DNA from 3 places in the Mesorhizobium sp. M3A.F.Ca.ET.175.01.1.1 genome. Region 3 is predicted to be linked to each of the others. Evidence: riboswitches for the same ligand, from Rfam matches in the RefSeq annotation. Region 3 holds a riboswitch; each other region holds the start of a gene.
What was found. Region 3 has a riboswitch for thiamine pyrophosphate ahead of thiC (phosphomethylpyrimidine synthase ThiC). Riboswitches for the same ligand answer to the same signal wherever they lie in the genome.

Region 1: it holds a riboswitch for thiamine pyrophosphate, as region 3 does, so the genes downstream of both, thiB (thiamine ABC transporter substrate binding subunit) here and thiC (phosphomethylpyrimidine synthase ThiC) in region 3, are expected to answer to the same signal.
Region 2: it holds a riboswitch for thiamine pyrophosphate, as region 3 does, so the genes downstream of both, thiC (phosphomethylpyrimidine synthase ThiC) here and thiC (phosphomethylpyrimidine synthase ThiC) in region 3, are expected to answer to the same signal.

Annotation. Positions count from the first base shown of each region.
Region 1 is NZ_SRTP01000002.1:478,119-485,931, forward strand. It holds gene EN818_RS06960 (caspase family protein) at 1-342, shown strand, start outside; gene EN818_RS06965 (M48 family metalloprotease) at 413-1,819, opposite strand; gene thiQ (thiamine ABC transporter ATP-binding protein) at 2,037-2,822, opposite strand; gene thiP (thiamine/thiamine pyrophosphate ABC transporter permease) at 2,819-4,438, opposite strand; gene thiB (thiamine ABC transporter substrate binding subunit) at 4,682-5,692, opposite strand; TPP riboswitch at 5,736-5,849, opposite strand; gene EN818_RS06985 (thiamine diphosphokinase) at 5,995-6,642, shown strand; gene EN818_RS06990 (ATP-binding cassette domain-containing protein) at 6,644-7,813, shown strand, end outside.
Region 2 is NZ_SRTP01000007.1:79,481-87,293, forward strand. It holds gene EN818_RS17790 (MFS transporter) at 1-48, opposite strand, end outside; gene EN818_RS17795 (hydroxymethylpyrimidine/phosphomethylpyrimidine kinase) at 402-1,163, opposite strand; gene EN818_RS17800 (thiamine phosphate synthase) at 1,154-1,759, opposite strand; gene EN818_RS17805 (thiazole synthase) at 1,756-2,529, opposite strand; gene thiS (sulfur carrier protein ThiS) at 2,534-2,731, opposite strand; gene thiO (glycine oxidase ThiO) at 2,715-3,698, opposite strand; gene thiC (phosphomethylpyrimidine synthase ThiC) at 3,695-5,515, opposite strand; TPP riboswitch at 5,628-5,739, opposite strand; gene EN818_RS17825 (MFS transporter) at 5,740-6,993, opposite strand; gene EN818_RS17830 (ABC transporter permease) at 7,705-7,813, shown strand, end outside.
Region 3 is NZ_SRTP01000008.1:65,743-73,555, forward strand. It holds partial or broken gene EN818_RS33685 (SMC-Scp complex subunit ScpB) at 78-600, opposite strand; gene EN818_RS34460 (hypothetical protein) at 1,499-1,960, shown strand; gene EN818_RS19000 (hypothetical protein) at 2,623-2,850, shown strand; TPP riboswitch at 2,972-3,088, shown strand; gene thiC (phosphomethylpyrimidine synthase ThiC) at 3,192-5,027, shown strand; gene thiO (glycine oxidase ThiO) at 5,024-6,025, shown strand; gene thiS (sulfur carrier protein ThiS) at 5,994-6,191, shown strand; gene EN818_RS19020 (thiazole synthase) at 6,193-6,966, shown strand; gene EN818_RS19025 (thiamine phosphate synthase) at 6,963-7,568, shown strand; gene EN818_RS19030 (hydroxymethylpyrimidine/phosphomethylpyrimidine kinase) at 7,559-7,813, shown strand, end outside.

The DNA.
Region 1 (7,813 bases), on a different contig from region 3:
GGCGGGCGCAACCTCCAGACGCTCGCTGTGTGCACGCCCAAGATCGTGCCGAAAATAATAACCAAGATAAAGGTGATCCGCGTACCCGCGCCAAAGCCGCCGAGAGTCGTCAGACCGGTGAAACCAGTGCAGGACGAACCCGGGCGGGCTACTTGGAGTGGCAATAATGGCGGCGACCGCCCAGGTCCCTCCGAAGGCGGCGGCAACACTGACGGCACTGACGGCGGCAGCACCGGCGGCACGGACGGCGGCACCACTGGCGGCACCGACGGCGGCACGACCGGCAGCACTGATAGCGGGACCGGCGGTGGCTTTGACACCGTCAGCGGCAGCCCCGGGTAGCAGCGGCGACGGCATGCCCGGGCCGCCGGAGCCAATCCTGGCGGAAGCGGCCGGAACGCGGAGCCGGGCTTTATCTGTCGGTGACGATCTTGACCTTGTCGCCGGCCGACACCGTGGCCCCCGGTGACATCGCGTTGAGCACCCGGAACAGATCGAGCTTACGGTCGACGCCGATCATCTGCGCGGCGAGCGAGCCCATGGTCTGGCCGGCTTGCACGGTCACCACCCGGATATGCAGCGGCTTCAGCGCCGCCTTCTCGGCCGCGCTCAGGATGCGGAACGAACCGCTGACGGAGCGCGCGACCGGCTCCAGCGCCGTGCTGGCCGAGGGTGCGGCGGTGAGCAGCCGGTAGACCTGGCCGCCGGCGCGGATCACCGCGATGTCGAATTGCCATCCTTGAGCGACGGCATGCGCCATCGCCGCTTCATTGCCATTGATCGATTCCTGGCGGACGCTTGCGTCCTCGAGGCCGGCAACCCAGCCGCTGCGGATGTAATCGGTCAATGAAACCGATTTGTCGATCGCCACGCCGTCGAAGCGGATCGCGATGTCCCCAGGCCCTGTGGCGGTCACGGCGGCGGCCGAATTGTCGATCACGAAGCCGTCCGGCACCGAAAACGACACGCCAAGGCCAGGATGCAGGAAGGTCTGGCCACGCACATAGCCCTCTTCCGGCGTGTCGCCGTAGAGCAGGCCGTCTATGCCGGCAAGAAAGGCGTCGCGGTCACGAGTGCCCACGCCCGGCGGGCCGAAATTGCGGGCAAGACGCTGCGCCAGTTCGATGCGCTGCGGCGTGTTGGGATGCGTGGCCAGGAAGTCGAGGCTGGCATCGGTGGCGCCGCTGACCGAACGGAAATCCGTATAGGCCGACATCGACTGCAGGAAACGGCCGGCGGCATAGGGGTCATAGCCCGCCTCGCCGATCGATTTGATGCCGATCGCATCGGCCTGCAGTTCCTGGTTGCGCGAGAACTGCGCCAGCTTCAGCTTGCCGCGGATCAGCGCGGCCTTGGCGGTCGGGCTGTCGCCGAGCACGTCGGAGACGACCTTGGTGGCCAGCCCCTCCTCGGCCTCGAGCTGCTGCCGCTGCAGTCCGTGATTCGCGGTGACGTGGCCCATCTCATGCGCGATGACGGCGGCGAGTTCCGAGGAATCATTGGCCAGCGCCAACAGGCCGCGCGTGACATAGAGATAGCCGCCCGGCAGTGCGAAGGCATTGACGTTGGGCGAATTGAGGATGGTGATGCGGTAGGTCTGGGTCGGGTTGGCTGACACCACGGTCAGGTTGCCGACGACCTTGGCCACCATCCGCTCGAGCTTCGGATCCGAATATTCGCCGCCATAGGTGGCCAGGATGCGCGGATGCTGCGCCTTCGCCATTTCCGCCAGCTTGGCATTGGCGACGACATTGTCGACCGTGATCGGCTTGTCGGAAGGCTGGAATCCGGATTCCTGCACATCCGGCGGCGTGAACATCTGGCAGCTCGCCAGCGCCACGGCAAAGCTGGCCAGCGCAAGGAATCGCGCCAGCGGCTTCGTCCGCACTTTCTCGATGCCGGTCGGCAGATCGGCCTCCGTTCCAAATCTCTCGGCAAATCACGGCCTATGCCGGACCAGTGTGGCCGGACCTAGCCACACTCCTCCTGACAAGGCAAGCAAACGCCGCATCGCACCCTGACGGTTTGGGCGTAAATTATGTCCGCTTCCGGGCAATATCCTGTGATCCGTTGCCCGCGCCTTCGCTCCCGATATAACGCCGGAAAGCTTCAGGTCCAGCACGATCGAAGAAATCTTCGGCCGGCCCTGTGGCTGCGACCTTACCCGCGTCGACAAAGGCCACATTCTGGCTGATTCGGCGCGCGTCTTGCGGCTGATGGGTGACGAAAAGCACCGTCATTTGCCGCTCGGCATGGATGGCGGCCACAAGATCCAGCATGTCGTCGCGCAATGCGGGGCCGAGCGACGCGAAAGGCTCGTCCAGCAGAAGCACCGGCCGGTTGCGCAACAGGACCCTCGCCAGCGCGACGCGCTGCCGCTCGCCGCCGGAAAGCTCGCGCGGCAGCCGTCTTTCCTTGCCGCCCAGGCCGACACGCGCCAGCGCCTCCGCGACTGCGGCGTGATCTCCATCTGTCAGCCGGAGCGAAGGCGAACGCCCGAGCCCGACATTGGCTTCGACCGAAAGATGGGCGAAGAGGTTGTTTTCCTGGAACACCATCGACACCGGACGAAGCGAGGGCGGCACATCCCCGACATCCACCCCGCCGATCAGAACCCTGCCCGCTCCGGGCGATTCGAAGCCGGCCACCAGATTGAGCAGCGTCGACTTGCCGGAGCCGCTCGGCCCCATGATCGCCGTGATCCTGCCGGCCTCGAACTCGGCATCAAAGCGGAAGATCGCCTCGCCATAGCTGAACGAGACGCTGTCCAGCCGCACGGCCGAGCCTTTCCCCGCCTGAATGCCGGTGGTGGCCATGGTCATGACCTTTCTTCCCGCCCCAGCCAGTCGGCGGCAACAACCAGCATCAGGCAGACGAGGCCGAGCAGCAAGGCGAGCCCCGCTGCATCGGCGGTCCGGTAGCTGCCCATGCGTGCGAACAGGAGATAGGGCAGGGTCTGCACCGAGTCGCTGCCGAACAGCGCAATCACGCCGAGATCCCCGAGCGAGAGCGCCATGGCAAAGGCAAAGCCGGTGGCCAGTGGCCGCCGGAGCGCCGGCCAGTCGATCAGGTGCAGCCGGTGCCATCCGGAAATGCCGAGCGCCAGGCAAAGCCGCTCGTGGCGTTCGCTGGCGGAATCATAGGCGGGGCGGACGGCGCGGAGGACGAACGGCATCGCCATCATTGCGTTGACGGCGACGACCATCACGGGCGCAATGGCGAAGACGTCGGTGACGCCGCGCAGCGCCAGGAACCAGCCTGCGCCGATCACGATCGGCGGCACGACCAGCACGAAGCCGGCGCCGGTGTCGGCGGCATGTTCGAGCAGGCTCATGGCGCCGCCGCGCCGCCGCAGGGCAAGCGCCCGCCGCGCCGCAACCAGCGCCAGCGAGAGCGCCACGGCAAGCAGCCCCGAAAGGAATGAGAGCCCGGCGCTGGTGAGCGTCGCGCGGCGCACCGCGTCTTCGCCCGCCAGCCGACCGAGATCCGCCTGCAGCCCCGCCAAAACGGTCGCCGCCATCGGCCCGGCGACGAACAGCAGCGCAAGCGCGATCAGGCAGGCGTTCAGCACCGTTTCGATTTTGCCTGACGAGAGATACCGGCGCCGCGCCACCGGCAGATTGGCGTCGCCGACCGTATTGGCGCCGAGCCGCGAGAGCACGGCGATGACGAGGACGGTCAGGGCGATCTGCAGCAGCGTCAGCACCACCGCGCGGGCCGGATCGAAATCGAAGCGCAGCGCCTGGTAGATAGCGACCTCGAGTGTCGTGGCCGCCGGCCCGCCGCCCAGCGTCAGCACGATGGTGAAGGATGTGATGCACAGCATGAAGACCAGTCCGGCGACGCTCGGCAATGCCGCGCGCAATGCCGGCCACTCGATCAGCCGCAAGGCCGGCCAGCCCCCCATGCCAAGCTGGCTTGCCAGCCGCCACTGGTCGGGCGCTATGGTGCCCAGCGCTTCGAGGAACAGCCGCGTCGCCAAAGGCAGGTTGAAGAACACATGCGCGACAAGAATGCCGGACAGGCCGTAAATGCCCGGCCATTCCTGGCCGCCGAGCTTGCCCAGGACGCCGGCGAAATAGCCGGCGCGTCCATAGAGCGCCAATATGCCGAGCGCCGCGACGATGGCCGGCAGCGCCAGCGGCACGGTGAACAGCCTGAGCATCATATTTCGGCCGGGAAAGCGCGGGTGCGTGGACAGCGCCCGCGCGACCAGAAGCGCCGGTGCGACTGACAGCAGCGTCGACAGCAGCGCCTGCCACAGCGTGAAGCGGGCGACGCGGAAGAGATAGCCATCGAAGGCAGCGAATGCGCCGGACGGATCGTGGATGCCTTCGAAGATGAGGCCGGCGAAGGCGCCGCCGATGAGCAAGGCGATTGCCGCGAGGGCCAGGACGCCGGCGACGACGCGGGCCTCAGAGCGCGCGGCGGACTGCACGCTGCACCATGTGGGCAGGGCTGGCTGGCGAATGCCGCGATCCTTCGCGCCCCCCTCTGTCCTGCCGGACATCTCCCCCTCCAGGGGGGAGATTGGAAGTTCGGGCGCCCCGCCCGGTCCCGCAACGTTTAAGATTGGCGAAATCGCCGATGACAGCCAATCTCCCCCCTCGTGGGGGAGATGTCCGGTAGGACAGAGGGGGGCGCCGTAGAACACTCATCTCAGAAGGCTAGCCAAGACCAGCTACTTGCTCATCACCGCAAGCCACTCGTCCACCCAGGCCTTGCGGTTGGCTGCCACTTCCTCGGGGCTGAACAGCAAAGTCTTGGTCGGCTTGACCAGCTTGTCGAAGGCCGGGTTGAGCGGCTTGTCGGTCTTGCCGGCCGGGAACATCCAGTTGGTCTCAGGGATGATGTCCTGGAATTTCGACCCGGTCATGAAGGCGATGAACTTCTCCGCGAGCGGATTCTTCGCGCCCGTGGTCGTGATGCCCGCAACCTCGATCTGCAGGTATTCGCCCTCTTCGAACGAGGCAGCCTGGTAACGCTCGGTGTTCTCGGCAACCATGTGGTAGGCGGGCGAGGTGGTGTAGGACAGCACCATCGGCGCCTCGCCCTTGGTGAACAGGCCGTAGGCTTCGCTCCAGCCCGGCGTGACGGTGAGCACCTTGGTCTTGAGCTTGGCCCAGGCTTCCGGCGCCTTGTCGCCATAGACCGACTTCACCCACAAAAGCAGGCCGAGGCCCGGCGTCGAGGTGCGCGGATCCTGGATGACGATCTTGTCGGTGGCGCTACCCTCGACGAGTTCCTTCAGGCTCTTCGGCGGGCTCTTCAGCTTTTCGGTGTCATAGACCACGGCGAAATAGCCGTAGTCGAAGGGCACGAAAGTGTCGTCCTTCCAGCCGCCGGGCACATTCGCATCGGCTACGGCGCCGTGCGGCGCGAACAGACCGCTCGCCTTCGCCTCTGCCGTCAGGTTGGTGTCGAGACCGAGCACGACATCGGCCTTGGTGCCGGCGCCTTCGAGCTTGACGCGGTTGAGCAAGGCCACGCCGTCGGCGACCGAGACGAACTCGAGATCGCAGCCGCATTCGGCCTCGAATTCCTTCTTCACCGCCGGGCCGGGGCCCCACTCGGCGGTGAAGCTCTCATAAGTATAGATGGTGAGCTTGTCTTTCGCCTCGGCAGCGCCGACGCCTGTCAGCAGCGAAACAAGACCTGTTGCGAAAATAAGCCGGGACAGCAGTGAGCGCATCGGCGCCTCCTTCGTTGGTGTGACAAGGAATTGAGGCGCCGGATGGTCCGAAACGTCTAATCCCTCCGCCGGTACAAACCGGATCAGGTTCAGCGGGTTGGCTTGTCTGCCTCTCAGCCGGCCGCGAAATCAGCGTCCGGCACCCCGTTAGAGCGGCTGCAGACATAGGCCCGGCCGAAACGGCGCGCAAGCGGAAGTTTGCCGGGCCTCCAATGCATCACGGTTCATTCTAAAACGAGCGCCGTTCCGTTTGGATGCGCCCGGCTTCCGTTTCGCGGGCCGGGCTGGTAAGGGCGACACCCATGGGCACATTCACCATCCTGCTTGGCGGCGAGCTTGTCCGCACGCCGCGGCTCGAGCGCCAGATCGAAGGCTCGCGCCTTATCGCCGCCGACGCCGGCATCGGCCATGCCCGCATGCTCGGCCTCGTGCCGGAGCTCTGGGTCGGCGATTTCGATTCGGTGCCGGCGGACCTGCCGGACGACCTGGCCGCCGTGCCGCGAAAGATCTTTCCGACCGAAAAAGACATGACGGACGGCGAACTCGCCATCGCCGAGGCCCTCCAGCGCGGCGCCACCAGCCTGGTGCTGGCCGGCGCCTTCGGCGGCAAGCGGGCCGACCATGCCTTTTTGCATCTGGCGCTTGCGCTTCGACTGGCGGACGCGGGCACGGACCTGCTGCTGACCAGCGGCGCGCAGGAAGGCGTGCCAATCCTGCCCGGCAAAGCAGCCGGTTTCGACTATGCCGACGGCACTCTGTTCTCGGTGCTCGGCTTTTCCGATCTCGCCGGCCTGACGGTCACCGGCGCCAAATGGCCGCTGGATCGCGTCGAGGTGGCGTTCGGCTCCTCGCTCACCATATCAAACGAGGTCAGGGGGCGGCTCGGCATTGCGCTCGAACGTGGCCGGGCTCTGCTTCTCGCCCACCCCTATCCTCTTCCCGAAAGCTGACATGGCGCCGCCTCTCCTCAATCTCGACGGCATCGTCCTGACCTTCGGCGGCGCGCCGCTGCTCGGCGGCGCGGCGCTCAGCGCTTCCGCCGGCGAGAAGATCGCGCTGGTCGGCCGCAACGGCTCGGGCAAGTCGACCTTGCTCAAGATCGCCGCCGGGCTGATCGAGCCGCAGGACGGCGAGGTGTTCCGCCAGCCCTCGGCGACCGTTCGCTACCTGCCGCAGATGCCCGACATGGATGGCTTCGCCAGCGTGCGCGCCTATGTCGAGGCGGGCCTCGGGCCGGCCGACGACCCGCACCGCGCCACCTATCTCATGGAGCATCTCGGCCTCACCGGAGAGGAGCGGCCGAACGACCTTTCCGGCGGCGAGGCCCGCCGCGCGGCACTCGCCCGCGCGATGGCGCCCGAGCCCGACATCCTGCTGCTCGACGAGCCGACCAACCATCTCGACCTGTCGGTCATCGAATGGCTGGAGGAGGAGCTCGCCCGCACCTCCTCGGCGGTGATCCTGATCTCGCACGACCGCCGCTTTCTCGAGCGCGTCTCGCGCGCCACCGTCTGGCTCGACCGCGGCCAAACACGCCGGCTGGACAAGGGGTTCGCGCATTTCGAGGAGTGGCGCGACCAGGTGCTGGAAGAGGAGGAGCGCGAGCAGCACAAGCTCGGCCGGCAGATCGTGCGCGAGGAGCATTGGCTGCGCTATGGCGTGACGGCCAGGCGCAAGCGCAACATGCGCCGCCTCGGTGAGCTTCAAGCCATGCGCCAGCGCTTCCGAAGCCACCGCGGCGCCGAAGGCACCGCGACCATGGTGGCCAGCGACGCCGCAGAATCCGGCAAGCTGGTGATCGAGGCAAAGGGCATCGACAAGAGCTTCGGTGACCTGACCGTCGTCAAGGGCTTCTCGACCCGCATCCAGCGCGGCGACCGCGTCGGTCTGGTCGGCCCCAACGGCGCCGGCAAGACGACGCTGTTGAAGATGCTGACCGGCGAGCTTCCACCCGACGCCGGCAGCGTGCGGCTCGGCGTCAATTTGGAGATCGCCACGCTCGACCAGAAGCGCGAGGCGGTCGATCCGCAGGAGACGCTGGCGCACTACCTGACCGATGGCCGCGGCGAGAACTTGCTTGTCAATGGCGAGCAGCGTCACGTCGTTTCCTACATGAAGGAT
Region 2 (7,813 bases), on a different contig from region 3:
TTCCAACAAGGTCTGGTCTCCGGTGACGTGTCGCGCAATCAGCGACACCGTCGATCGTTCGAAAGGCTCGATCGACCTCTGTCGTAACGGCTCTTTCTAATCGCACCTACAGCGGATAAATCTGATTTGTAAAGGTTTTCATTATGGCGAAGCGCGCGACTCGAAGGCGCTTGGCGATCCTTCTCGACGAACAGCTCAGCCGTCGTCGCCGCGGGCAGGGCAGCTGGCCGTGCTGATACAAGTGCGCCCCTACTTTGGGCAAATGATCAGCGCGCCGGTCTTTGCATGCTGGCTGCGGTAGATCTGGGCCGTTCGCTCGGTGGTGCGCTTTGCCTCCGCGCACAGCAGATCGAAAGCTTTGGTCAATGGAGAGCGGACGGCAGATGGCTGGGACAGATGGACTACGTCAACTTAGCTCCCTCTCTAACAAACCGTTCGAAAACATATTGCTTTGCACCACGAACGCTTTCTTCGAGTGAAGAGCCGAGGGCAAGAAAGGCCGCGACAGCGGTGGAGAGCATGCAACCGGTACCCCTCATCCTGTGCTTCAGGCGCGCTGCTTCGAACCGGATGGCCGGACCGTCTGGTGGAAGAAGCAGGTCAACCGCTTGCGATCCCTGCGCATGTCCGCCCTTGACCAGCACCATGGTTCCAACATTGCTGGCTAGTCGCTTGCCCTGCTGGCAAGCGGCTTCTTCGTCCAACGCCAGCACAGAGCGAGTCAGCGCAGCCAATTCGGCGAGATTAGGCGTGACCAAGCGGCAGGCCGGCATCAGATCGCGACGAAGCGCGTCGATTGCGTCCGCCTCCAACAACAGCCGTCCCGAAGTCGAGGCCAGCACCGGGTCGATGACGATCGGGACTGGGCGGTTGTCCGCCAGTACAGAGCAGACTGCCTCGATTGCCGCCTCCGTCCCCAGCATGCCGATCTTGACGGCCGCGACCCGGCTGGCGGCAAAGGCAGTGCGCATCTGGGCGGCGATAAGGTCCGGCGGCATATGCTCGATGTGCTCGACGGCAGAATGCGTCTGTGCGGTAACGGCCGTGACGGCGAGACAGCTGCGGAGGCCAAAGGCGGACACGGTGTCGACATCGCGGGCTATCCCGGCCCCCCCGCTGGAATCCGAGCCCGCGACTATCAGCACGTGTTGGGTCATCGCCATGGGGCCGTGGCCGCCAGCCATTCCAATGTACGTGCCTCGGGATGAACGTTGCGGGTTATGTCGGTCACGACGGCGGCGCTTGCGGCTCCTTGCGCGAAGACACCGGCAATCCGCTCGACGGTGAGTCCGCCTATGGCCACGAGCGGAAGCCTGCCGATGCGCTGCTTCCACAGCGTGATGCGGTCCAGCCCTTGGGGGGCCCATTTCATTGCTTTGAGAATGGTCGGATAGATCGGCCCAAGCGCGACATAGTCGGGCTTGGCTTGCAACGCGGTCTCGAGTTCGGCCTCGTCGTGGGTGCTTAGGCCGAGCTTCAAGCCCGCCCTGCGGATCGCTTCCACATCGGCCTCGGCCAAGTCTTCCTGGCCGAGATGGACGAAATCGCAATCCTCTTCGATCGCGATACGCCAGTAGTCATTGACGATGAGCTGGCAGCCATGGCCTTCACATATCCCCTTCGACACCCGGATCTCTCGGCGCAGCGAAGCTTCGTCGAGGTCTTTGATACGTAGTTGCACCAGCTTCACGCCAAGCGGCACAAGACGTTCGACCCAGGCGGCGGAATCGACGATCAGGTAGAACGGATCGAGTTTCATGAGAATGCCGCCATCCCGATCACCGGAGTGGAGGGGACGGCCACGTCACGCGGCTCAAGCGGGCCGGCACAATAGGCCTGGCGACCAGCCTCGACCGCCTTGCCGAAGGCTGCCGCCATGGCGATTGGATCGCCGGCCTTGGCGACTGCTGTGTTGAGGAGCACCGCGTCGTAGCCGAGTTCCATCGCGGCCAGCGCATGCGACGGTCTGCCGATGCCGGCATCGATGATAAGCGAGACGCCGGGGAAATGACCGCGCAGGCTCCGCAACGCCTCGGGGTTCTGCGGTCCACGCGCCGAGCCGATCGGTGCGCACCAGGGCATCAAAAGCTCGCAGCCGGCGTCGAGCAGCCGCTCGGCGACAACCAGATCATCGGTCGTGTATGGGAAAACCGCAAAGCCTTCGGCGTTGAGGATCCTCGCGGCTTCCACCAATCCGAAAACATCCGGCTGCAGTGTATCGTGGTTGCCGATCACCTCGAGCTTGATCCAGTCCGTGCCGAACACCTCACGTGCCATTCGGGCCGTCGTCAGCGCCTCCTTGACCGAGTGGCAGCCGGCGGTGTTGGGCAGGACGCGAACGCCAAGCGACTGGATAAGCGACCAGAACTGGCCGCCTGATTTGCCGCCCGCGCTCTCGCGGCGCAGCGATACAGTTACGACCTCGGTGCCCGACGCCTTCACGGCCTCGGCCATCACGGCAGGCGACGGGTAAAGCGAGGTGCCAAGCAGAAGGCGCGACGAGAGTTTTTGTCCATAGAGTTCAAGCATTGGATCACCCTCCCTGCATCGGAGACAGGATCTCGATGCGATCACCTTCGGTCAGTCGGCAGCGGTCGCGCTCCTTGGCCGGAACAACCTCGCCATTGAGGGCTGTGGCGAGCCAGCCACCCTCATAATCGAGTTCGGTCATAAGCGCGGCAAGCGTCTCGGCCGCAACATCACGGTTCTGGTTGTTAATGATGAGCTTCAAGAGAAAACTCCTTTGGTGCGCGGTTTCCCAGGATCATGTCAGCCGCCAGTCGGGCCATCGCCGGCGAAAGCAGAAAGCCGTGGCGGTAAAGGCCATTTATGCGAAGACGCTTTCCGTCTCGCTCGACCCGTGGCAGGTTGTGGGCGAAGGCGGGACGCACCCCGGCGGCTGTTTCGACCAGTTCAGCCTCGCCGAAGGCCGGATGTAGGGCATAGGCGGCACCGAGCAGCTCCATGGTGGATCGCGCGGTGATCGGGCCCGCGGCATCGCTTTCGATCATCGTCGCGCCAACCATGAAGAGGTTTTCAGGGCGAGGCACCACGTAGATCGGGATGCGCGGATGCAGCAGACGAACGGGCCGGGCAAGCGAGATATCGCCTGATCGTAGAATGAGCATCTCGCCGCGGACGCCGCGCAGCTCCGGCCGCCTGTCGGCGATACCGGTGCAGTCGATCTCGTAGTTCGGTACGGTCGCGACAGCGCTGCGGCCGAATTCGAGCCTAACGCCCATGCCGATCAGCTTGTCGCGAAGCGCAAGCAAGACCTTGCGCGGGTCGAGATGCGCCTCCTCGCCGAAGAACAAGCCGCGCCGGAACCGGCCGGCGAGGGCGGGTTCCAGCGCAGCGATCTCATTGGCGTCGACCGGCCTGAAGCCGGATGTGCGGCGGCCGAACCGGTCCAACTCACCGGCATCGCGTGCAGGCGCCACGACCAGGGTGCCCCTGCGCGAGACATGGCCGGGCAATGCTGCGTCCCACCAGTCGGCCGCGCCGCGTCCGAGCGTGAGCACCGCCTCTTCGGCGCTCTCGCGTTCGCACCAGGGCGCGAGCATGCCGCCGGCTTGCCAGGAGGCATTGCCGGCGATCTCCATCCGCTTCTCGGCCACTATCACATCGGTGCCGCGCGTTGCCAGTTCGTGCGCGAGCGTCAGCCCGGCAACGCCCGCTCCGCGGATGAGCACCTTCATGGCGTGTCCGTGCGCTCCGGGGCGCGGTCGACGGGCATGTAAAGATCGCCGCCGTCCTGGTACTTCGCCGCCATGGCCGCGAGCCCTTCCTTCTGCGCTTCCGCGCGGATGTCGTGCGAGATCCGCATCGAGCAGAATTTGGGGCCGCACATGGAGCAGAAATGCGCCACCTTGTGTGCTTCCTTCGGCAGGGTTTCGTCGTGGAAGGCGCGCGCCGTCTCGGGATCGAGCGACAGGTTGAACTGGTCCTCCCACCTGAACTCGAAGCGCGCGCGAGACAGCGCGTCGTCCCTGACTTTGGCGGCCGGATGGCCCTTGGCGAGGTCTGCGGCGTGAGCGGCGATCTTGTAGGTGATGACGCCGGTCTTGACGTCGTCGCGGTCGGGCAGGCCGAGATGCTCCTTCGGCGTGACGTAGCAAAGCATCGCCGTTCCGAACCAGCCGATCATCGCCGCACCGATGCCGGATGTGATGTGGTCGTAGCCCGGCGCGATGTCGGTGGTGAGCGGCCCCAGCGTGTAGAACGGCGCTTCGCCACAGACTGCGAGCTGCTTGTCCATGTTTTCCTTGATCTTGTGCATCGGCACGTGGCCGGGGCCTTCAATCATCACCTGGCAGTCCTTGGCCCAGGCGATCTTGGTGAGCTCTCCAAGCGTTTCCAGCTCGGCGAACTGGGCTCGGTCGTTGGCATCGGCGATCGAGCCGGGGCGAAGACCGTCGCCGAGCGAGAACGCCACGTCATAGGTACGGCAGATGTCGCAGATCTCCTCGAAATGCTCGTAGAGGAAGCTCTCCTTGTGGTGGTGCAGGCACCACTTGGCCATGATCGAGCCGCCGCGCGACACGATGCCGGTGACGCGGTCGACGGTGAGCGGAATGTAGGGCAGCCGCACGCCGGCGTGGATCGTGAAATAGTCGACGCCCTGCTCGGCCTGCTCGATCAGCGTATCGCGATAGACCTCCCAGGTCAGCGCCTCGGCAATCCCGCCGACCTTCTCCAGTGCCTGGTAGAGCGGCACCGTGCCGATCGGCACCGGCGCGTTGCGCACGATCCAGTCGCGGATGTTGTGGATGTTGCGGCCGGTCGAGAGGTCCATCACCGTATCGGCGCCCCAGCGGATCGCCCACACCATCTTCTCGACCTCTTCAGCCATCGACGAGGTGACGGCCGAATTGCCGATATTGGCGTTGATCTTGACCAGGAAGTTGCGGCCGATGATCATCGGCTCGCTCTCGGGATGGTTGATGTTGGACGGGATGATGGCGCGGCCGCGCGCCACCTCGTCGCGCACGAATTCCGGCGTGACGAAGTCCGGGATCGCCGCGCCGAAGCTCTCGCCATCGCGTTGAAGTTTCGAACGCAACTGCTCGCGGCCGAGGTTTTCGCGGATGGCGACGAACTCCATTTCCGGCGTGATCATGCCGGCGCGTGCGTAGGCAAGCTGGGTGACGGCACGGCCGCCAGTGGCGCGCAACGGCCTGTTGCGCACCGGGAACTCCGGCGTCAGGCGATCAGCCGAGACGAAGCCGTTGTCCTCGGGCCTGATCGTGCGGCCCTCGTAGCGCTCGACATCGCAGCGTGCCTCGATCCACGCCTCGCGCAACCGCGGCAAGCCGCGCTCGATCTCGGTCTTCCCCGTCGCGTCGGTGTAGGGACCGGACGAGTCGTACACCGTGACCGGCGGTTCGCCGGCGCTCGGATGAACCGAGATCTCTCGCATCGGGACACGCAGGCCCGGGTGAAGTTGGCCCGGTTTGTGGACTTTCTTCGAAGCGGGCAATTCGCCGACAGTGACGGTCGGGGTGTGGGCATTCATGAGTGAGCCTCCTTGCTCGAGTGCAACGGAGACCCAGTCCACGCGAAGAGGAGGAAGTGACGCTTCGCCTGGAAGACGGGCACTGCCCGAATACCGAAGCCGGATTGCCGACCCGCGAAACCTCGCACCGTCCCTACGCCAGTATGAACTGGATCAGGTTCAACGGGTCACTGCGCGCAATAGCAGTATCTCAGCCCCTTGCCGGGACTCCCCTGGTGAGGCGCTTAAGATGGACGATGGGAGGTCGCGCTGTCAACGCTTGCAGCGCTTGCCGCCTTAAATGAGCCCTGCAAGTGGCCGTTGGTATGCGTCAGGGACCGCGTCGAGAAAGAAATTGCGACGAATGCCAGCGCGATGACCCCGAAGCTGGCGGCGAGCGAGGAGATTTGAGCGATCAGCCCCAGCAATCCTGGTCCCAGCAGCAGTCCGGCATATCCCATCGTCGTCACAGTTGACATGGCACGAGCAACGGACGTGCCGCTCACACGACCAGCGGCCGCAAAAAGAGTAGGCACAATGTTGGCAAGGCCGAGACCACACACCGTTAGCGCCACGAGAGCAACGGTAAGATTGCCGCCCATGAGGATTATTGCGACCACTGAAGCTGCGCAAACCACAGCGCAGTAGCGCAACGTGCGCATCTGACCGATTCGGTTGGCGATGGCATCACCGAACAAGCGTCCCATTGCCATCATCGTCGCGAATGCAGCGAAGCCGTAGGCTCCAGTGCTCTCTGCTGCACCGGATCGCGTCACGATGTAGATGGCGCTCCAATCCATCATTCCGCCCTCGGCCAGCATTCCTAGAAATGCGAGACCGCCAAGCAGGTAGAGATGGGTCTTGAAGACGCCCTGGAGCTGAGCATCCTTCGTCTCGACAGGGGCGGGAGGGGTGTGGATCCAGCTTGACTTGTTCCAACCAATCCAGGCGACGGGAGCAATCACTGCAACACCAATTCCCGTCACCCCGAGGCAGAGGTTCAGAGCGCCGCCGCGCGACAGTATTTGACCCACGACCAAAGCGCCGGCCAAGCTTCCAAAACTGAACACGGCATGGAATGACGACATTACCTGCCGGTGCAAAAAACGCTCCAACGCTGCGGCGTCAGTGTTCATCGACACGTCGAGCGTTCCAAACCCGGCACCGGCGAAAAACACAATCACAGCCAGCCAATGGGCGCTCTCGGCATAAGGGAGAGCCAACAGCGCGGCGCCGAACGTGAGCGAACCCAGTAGGCTGAGCACACTGCTTGGAACAATCGTCGCCAAGCGGCCGACATTGGTCATCATTGCGATCGCGCCGAGAGCGAAGCAAATTAAAACCAGTCCAAGCTGACCCTTATCCAGATTCATCTGAACGCTGAGAACAGGAAGGGAGGACGCCCAGGCTCCAATACCGAGGCCGCCACCCAAAAAGAAGAGGCTGCAAAACAAACGGCTATTTTGGATGGCTAGCGGGATTGTCGAAAAATCGTTCACTATCATAGCTCTCCGGCTTGGCTATATCGTCGTCCGGCTCCCGCGGGTATGCGGGCGAAGGGGGCGTCGCCGCCGCTGCTGACTAAGCCGGTCTCGATGTGCACCGATTTCGTCCCGATGTCACAAGGTAGGTATTCGGTCGTTCCGAACAATTTCGCAGTCCACCGATCGCCGACGCAAAGCGACGCAAGACTTGAACGCCTTTAGTTTGTGCTGGAGCCAACGCGCAAGGCAGAGCTACTCCATTGGGCTGGCTGGTACGACGATTGCATGGGGAGCCGGGACTCGTGTTCCGACAGATTGTGACCCGCGTGACGACTTGGGCGCGCCAGGGTTGGCGAAAGGCCAGGCTCATCTGTTGGCGGTACGAACTCGATCTCCACGAAGGTGGCCATCTAGCGCATCTCCAGGGAACGACTCCGGCCGGGTTATGTTGCCCGGATTTCCTCTCGAAGCAGTATTTCGCTAGCTGTGCGCATCATCGCGTCACAAATGGTCGTCATGCGAAATTGCTGAAATAAGGAGCAGAGACTAAACCACCCAATAAAAAGGCGCGACCAGCCGCTGCCAGTGGGAACAATGAGCGCCGTCTGCTCAAACCGTCAAGTACTTTAGAAGATCGTCAGAGCCGTCGAATCGGATACATGTAGAACATTAGCAAATGAATTGGGTGAGAAATTGGTAAATCACCAGACTCGTTTGGGAAGCATATTGGCAACGCCAGCTGCGTTATATATGTTTGTCTTCTTTGTAGCTCCTGCAATTGGGCTTTTCATATATAGCTTTTGGTCGTCCGAGGCATACCGGATCGTTCCCGATT
Region 3 (7,813 bases):
CCTTGGGCGCGCTAGATTCGCTATGGAAAGCTGGAAGCACTCGCAAGCCCGGTGGCCACAGCGTCTGCAGCGCCAAGCTATTCCTCCGTATCCAAACCCGCATCCTCATGGCCACTAGCCAACTCTGGCATAATTTCACCAGCAAGCAGCTCATCTCTGCTCAGCAGCCCGGCATCCTCGAGCGCCTCGCAGTCCGGGAGATCGCGAAGCGTGTCGAGGCCGAACTCGAGCAGGACGCTTTTGTCGTCACATAGGTGTAGGGAGCGCCGGGCGTCGGACTGCGCGGGTTCGACGCGATCAGGCCGGTGCCGCAGATGGCCGATCAGGTCGCGACTGATTACTTCCCGAAAACCGACGACAATTCGGCGCGGGTAATCGGCTGGAAGTGCCGATGCACATCAGCATCAGCACGTCCGACCACGTCAGGTCCACGGCACGCCCGCTGCTTCCGCAGGCGCGGATGGCATCGGCATAGGCCGGCCGTGTCAGGTGCTTCCAGCCGCCGGCGACAGCGACGAGGTCATAGGGCCGTCCGCGCAGCTCTCGGATGTCGTCGATGAGAAGGTCACGGGCGAGCTCGCGGGAGAGACTGCACCGCAAGCGCGTCCCGCGCGCGCGAACTGCTCGATCAACTGATCTCAGACGACGACGAATCTCGTCCAGATTCCAAAAGCGGTGGCCGCAGCGGCGCTTTGCGGGCTCGCGTTACCACAGATCGCAGAACTGTGATCTCGCCTTGTGCCCGAGACCGCAATCTGGGCTCGCGACGAAGCATATCGCTTGCGATCATCAAAGGACGCGTCGACGCCGTCGGTTGCCTTTTCCACCGCCGCCTCACACATCGTGTTGGGGCTGAAGAGCTACCTGCAAATCCTCGCAACGGGCGCGGCCGCATCCTTGATTTTACAAATTGACACGTCTTGGTTTTTAGAAAATGCCACGTGCGATGATGGCGCCAAAAAAAAATGTCACGCGAGATGATCATGCCTGAGGTAAATGGTCCGCCAAAGTTGGGAAAGGTATACCGGTTGAATGGTGGATAGGTACGCCGGATAAAAAGGGCTTCGGGTTCCGGAAGACGAACTAATCGACGGATAGGCGCTGCTCGTGAGGGAAACTGCATGCGCATTACGGTTATGACCATCCAGGGATGTCGGATATGATCTTGAATAGTGACATTGCAGGCCAAAGAGCGGCCGAGAAGCTAGCAGAGGGCCTGAAATCGCAGGGCAAGCAGCAATACGAAGAAAGGTCGAGGGAACGCGAACGAGATGTGTCTCGTTAGGTCGCACGTTGCACCAGGGGTGCGTCGGAAGGCACTCCGCCGTGTCCTGAAGAGGTAGCCTGCACTTGAGAATAGCCACGGTGGTACCTTATTTTCGGCTGTGAAGCACACGAGACCCGCGACGTGAGACCCAGTTGCTCAATACCCAGTTGCTGGGTGAGCGTGCATGACTGCCAACGGAAGGTCTTGCACGCACCCTCGCGATCTTGAGCAATGGTCGCCATGACTTTCTTCTTGCAGGCTTTTGAGTGGCCCAGCCTGCAATCACCAGACCCCACCGACTCTAAAGAGCGTGGCAGACGGGATAGTCGAGGTTGCCCGGCACAATTACGCTCAAGGCTTGCGCCGCCCAGAGGACACGCTGAAAAGGCAGCATGGGCGCGCAAGCACGCCATTCACGAGAGGTTCGACATGAAGACTATGCAAGAAAAAGACATTCCGGCATTCGTGCAAGCAGTTGTGGAGGCCGGCTGCAACATTTGCGCGATTGGCAACTTGGGATATGTCTTTGGCGATGCTGATTTGACGCCGGCGCAACGGAGGTCCGTCGAGCCACAGCTGCGCAGGATTGCTGAGATCTACGGCGAACGCGATCATCTCATGGACGAGATAGCTGTATATCTGCGGTCGATCGGACGCCATGTCGAGGTTGAGCCGAAGACAGGTGTTTCCTGATGGCCGCGATCGATCGCGTTCCGTAGTCGCCATTTCTATTGGGTAACGAGCAGCCGTCTTCCAACCTCTGAAACAAAAAAGAGGTGACCCCCAAAGGCCGCTCTCGAGACCGCAAGTCTGAGCCGCTAACGCATTGCGATAACCAGGCTGTCCGAACTGGGCGTCGATGCCTTCCTCGACCAGGTCGCGGTAGGCGGCGATCTCATCTACCGCATGCATAGCCAAGCCAGAGAAGTTTTCGGCAGCGGAATTCTCGGTCGCTTCCCCTTTTATGACTAGAGGGTGCGGCCGATCCGGCCGCGACGATCTCGCAGGGATTGCCATATACGGCAACACGAACACCGGCGGATCAATACTCGGATAATGGCGGCCGGCTATGTAGCGATCGATCGCGCACCAACATATCAATGCAATAGCTTAGTTGCTTTCAAAGGCGGGTCTCTACGAACTGCAAGCAAGCTAAACGATTGCGTCAACTCTTCCTCGCAGAGCGAAAACTCCGCGCCCACGCGATTTCTCTGCTGGAACAGCGGCACATCCTCAGCGCCAGGACACGGCCGCCGCCGTCGGGTTTTACGAAGCCGGTGATTGCATAAGTTGCCCGCAAGATATCATTGGTATCGGGAACGCCGCCGATGCCGCATCCTGAATAGAGCGGCCGCTTGCACCTGCCAGCCCGACGACCAGATCATATCTGCAACTCCATCTACCTGGACGTGGTGCAAATCACCTCGCTGAAGCCGCAAATCGTCGCCTTCGACCAGGATAACCACATCCGTGACCGCCTGAGCTACTCGGTCGATCTCGACGCACATGGCCGATACAGTTTTTCCATCCTTCACGAAGCGAATGAGACTTTGGCCATTCCAGCCCTGGTCTACGGGGCGTGACTTGTCCCCGATGCATGCGCGAGCTCTCCGCTCGGCCGGCCGCCGGACGTCGCCACCGGCCGAAGGCGCCCGAAGGCGCCCGAAGGCGCTTGACAAAGCAGCACCGGCCCATTCAACTTGAGGCATTCACCAGGGGAGTCCCGGTAAGGGGCTGAGATACTGCTGGCTTTCGCGGCGCAGTGACCCGTTGAACCTGATCCAGTTCATACTGGCGTAGGGACGGTGCAAGCGCTTTGCGGGAGTTTACGCCCGAGGTCCTGCTGCAGCAGGTCTACAGAAGCGTCTTTTCATCCTTCCGGCACAGAACTGGGTCTCCAATGCATGAGCAAAGGAGCCTCACGATGAATGCCCTCACCCCCGCCGTGTCGACGGGACCACTGCCCGCCTCGCGGAAAATCCACAAGCCCGGCGTCCTCTACCCGCAGATCAGGGTGCCGATGCGCGAGATTTCCGTCCATCCGACGGCCGGCGAACCGCCCGTCACCGTCTACGATCCGTCCGGCCCCTACACCGATCCATCAGTCCAAACCAGCATCGAAAAAGGCCTTGCCCGGCTTCGCCACGAATGGGTCACGGCGCGTTGCGATGTCGAAGCCTATGACGGCCGCCACGTCCGGCCGGAAGACAATGGATTCGCCACCGGCGAGCGCCTGACACCGGAATTTCCGATACGCAATCGGCCGCTCAAGGCCAAGCAGGGCAAGGCGGTGACCCAACTTGCCTATGCGCGCGCCGGCATCATCACGCCAGAAATGGAGTTCGTAGCCATCCGCGAGAATCTCGGCCGCGAGGTGATGCGCGGCAAGCTGCAACGCGACGGCGAAGCCTTCGGCGCGGCGATCCCAGATTTCGTCACACCCGAATTCGTGCGCGACGAGGTGGCGCGCGGACGCGCAATCATTCCCGCCAACATCAATCATCCCGAGAGCGAACCGATGATCATCGGGCGAAATTTCCTGGTGAAGATCAACGCCAACATCGGTAACTCGGCTGTCACATCGTCGATGGCCGAAGAGGTCGAAAAGATGGTGTGGGCGATCCGCTGGGGCGCCGATACGGTGATGGACCTGTCGACCGGCCGCAACATCCACAACATCCGCGACTGGATCGTGCGCAATGCACCGGTGCCGATCGGCACGGTGCCGCTCTATCAGGCGCTCGAAAAGGTCGGCGGCATCGCCGAGGACCTCAACTGGGAGGTCTATCGCGACACGCTGATCGAGCAGGCCGAGCAAGGCGTCGACTATTTCACCATCCACGCCGGCGTGCGGCTGCACTACATACCGCTGACCGTCGACCGGGTCACGGGCATCGTCTCGCGCGGCGGCTCGATCATGGCCAAATGGTGCCTGCACCATCACCGGGAGAGCTTCCTCTACGAGCATTTCGAGGAGATCTGCGACATCGCCAGAGCCTATGACGTTTCCTTCTCGCTCGGCGACGGCCTTCGTCCCGGTTCAATCGCCGATGCGAACGACGCGGCGCAATTCGCCGAACTGGAAACACTTGGAGAACTCACCAAGATTGCCTGGGCAAAGGACTGCCAGGTGATGATCGAAGGCCCGGGCCATGTCCCCATGCACAAGATCAGGCAGAACATGGACAAGCAGCTCGCAGTGTGCGGTGAGGCGCCGTTCTACACGTTGGGGCCGCTGACGACCGACATCGCGCCGGGCTATGACCACATCACCTCAGGGATAGGTGCCGCCATGATAGGCTGGTTCGGCACCGCAATGCTTTGCTACGTCACGCCGAAAGAGCATCTCGGCCTTCCCGACCGCAACGACGTCAAGATTGGGGTGATCACTTACAAGATAGCCGCCCATGCAGCCGATCTGGCGAAGGGCCATCCGGCAGCGAAAACCAGGGATGATGCCCTTTCGCGCGCGCGCTTCGAGTTCCGCTGGGAGGACCAGTTCAACCTGTCGCTCGACCCCGAAACCGCACGGTCCTTCCACGACCAGACCTTGCCCAAGGAGGCGCACAAGCTGGCACATTTCTGTTCGATGTGCGGGCCGAAATTCTGCTCCATGCGCATTTCCCACGACATCCGTGCCGAGGCTCAGAAGGAAGGCATGGCGGCAATGGCGGCAAAATACCGGGAGGGCGGCGATCTCTACATGCCGGCGGACGAGACTGGCGTACCGGTCGTGCCGGAGGCTCCCAAACCATCATGAGGGTGCTCGTCAAAGGGGCCGGCGTTGCCGGCCTCACCGTCGCTTTCGAACTCGCCGCCCGCGGCGCGACGGTCACAGTCGCCGAGATGCGGCATGGCCTTGGCGGCAACGCGTCGTGGTTCGCCGGCGGCATGCTGGCGCCATGGTGCGAGCGCGAAAGCGCGGAGCAGCCGGTGCTGGATCTCGGACGCGACGCTGCCGACTGGTGGGATGCGGTGCTGTCGGGTCAGGTGACACGGGCCGGGACATTGGTCGTGGCCGCGCCGCGTGATGCCGGTGAGCTTGACCGGTTCGCCAGTCGCACGTCAGGGCATAGGCGCGTCGATGAAAACGAAATTGCGCTCCTGGAACCCGACCTCGCCGGCCGCTTCCGGCGTGGATTGCTCTTCCCCAACGAGGCTCACCTCGACCCACGCCAGGCGATGGCGGCACTTCATGACAACCTTGCGACCATGGGTGTCAAATTCCACTTCGGCTGCGACGCCCGGCCTGTTTCGGGTTTCGCCCGTCAGATAGACTGCATGGGAATGGCAGCGGCCGATGACAGGCTGCGCGGTGTTCGCGGCGAAATGCTGATCCTTCGCACGCCTGATGTCTCGCTGTCGCGGCCGGTCCGTTTGCTTCATCCACGCTTTCCGCTTTATGCCGTGCCGCGCACCGATCACCGTTTCATGATCGGAGCGACGATGATTGAAAGCCAGAGCGCCGGACCGGTGACGGCGCGTTCCATGATGGAGCTGCTGGGCGCCGCCCATGCCCTCCATCCGGCCTTTGGTGAGGCCGAGATCGTTGAAACCGGTGTGGGTGTCCGTCCGGCATTTCCCGACAATTTGCCACGCGTCGAAACAGACGGTGAGATCATCGCGATCAACGGTCTTTATCGTCACGGTTTTCTCCTCGCCCCCGCCATGGCGCGCCAGGCTGCCGGCCTGGTTTTCAGTCAAGACAGAACCAAGGAGCATGCTCATGAAACTGATGGTCAACGGCGAGGCGCGTGAGATTGCCGCCACCACGCTGGCCGAGTTGCTTGCCGCGCTCGACTATGAGGGCGATTGGCTCGCCACCGCCGTCAACGGCGACCTCGTGCACAAAGCCAACCGCACGGAGTTCCAGTTGAGCGACGGCGACCGGATCGAAATCCTCTCGCCCATGCAGGGCGGCTAGCATGTTGGAGCTTTATGGAACCGAGCTTTCGTCGCGCCTGCTTCTCGGCACCGCTCAATATCCTTCGCCGGCCATCCTTGCCGATGCAGTCAAGGCGTCGGGCACGTCGGTGGTGACCGTCTCGTTGCGGCGTGAGATGGCGGGCGGTAGAGCCGGCGAACAATTCTGGTCGTTGATCCGCTCGCTGGGCGCCAGAATCCTGCCCAATACCGCCGGCTGCCTCTCCGTCAAGGAAGCCGTCACCACCGCGAAAATGGCGCGCGAGGTCTTCGGCACCAACTGGATCAAGCTCGAAGTGATCGGCAATCACGACACGCTACAGCCGGATGTGTTCGGTCTGGTTGAAGCCGCCCGCATCCTGTGCGAGGACGGCTTTGCGGTATTCCCCTATACCACCGACGATCTCGTTGTCGCCGAGCGGCTGCTGGAAACGGGCTGCAAGGTCCTGATGCCGTGGTGCGCACCGATCGGTTCCGCCTTGGGACCGGTCAACATGACGGCGCTGCGCTCGATGCGCGGATATTTCCCTGGCGTCCCGCTGATTGTGGATGCGGGGCTCGGACGGCCGTCGCACGCGGCCACCGTCATGGAACTCGGCTTTGACGCCGTGCTCCTGAACACAGCGGTCGCCAAGGCGGCATATCCGGTCGGCATGGCGCGTGCTTTCGGTAAGGCGGTCGACGCCGGTCGTGAGGCGTTCAGTTCGGGAATGCTCGAACCGCGCGACGTCGCCGTGCCATCGACACCGATGGTCGGCAGGGCCGTTTTTTCATGAAGCTCGATCCCTTTTATCTGATCGTCGACAGCGCTGCCTGGATCGAACGGCTGGTCCCACTCGGAGTCCGGCTTCTGCAACTGCGCATCAAGACCGTGGATGAGGCTGGGTTGCGCGCGGAGATCCGCACCGCGAAGGCCTTGTGTGCTCGATACCAGTGCCAACTCATCGTCAACGACCACTGGCGCCTGGCAATCGAGGAAGGCTGCGACTTCATACATCTCGGCCAGGAGGATTTGCAGACCGCTGACCTCTTGGCGATACGGGCAGCCGGCGTAAGGCTCGGACTGAGCACACATGATCATCAGGAGCTGGAAACGGCGATGGCCGCCGAGCCTGACTACATAGCGCTTGGACCCATCTATCCGACCATCCTGAAGAAGATGAAATGGGCGCCGCAAGGGGTCGAACGGATCAGCGAATGGAAGCGCCAGGTCGCGCCGTTTCAATTGGTCGCCATTGGTGGCCTCAACCCTGAGCGGCTCGACGGTGTCTTTGCGGCTGGCGCGGACAGCGCGGCGGTGGTGACCGACATCACGCTCAACGACGACCCCGAGGCGCGCACGCGAGAATGGATCGAAAAGACGGACCAATGGCGCTGAGGCGAGAACCACATGTGCTTGTCGTCGGTGGATCGGACTCCAGTGGCGGTGCTGGAATTGCACGCGATATCGAGACGATCTCTGCCATTGGCGTGCGCACCTGTCTCGCCGTCACAGCGCTAACGGTGCAAACGCATGACGCCGTGATCGAAATCTATTATTCGCCACCTAGCCTGGTGGCCAATCAGATGTGCGCCGCGCTGCAGGCCAACGACGTGGCCACAATCAAGATCGGCATGCTGGCG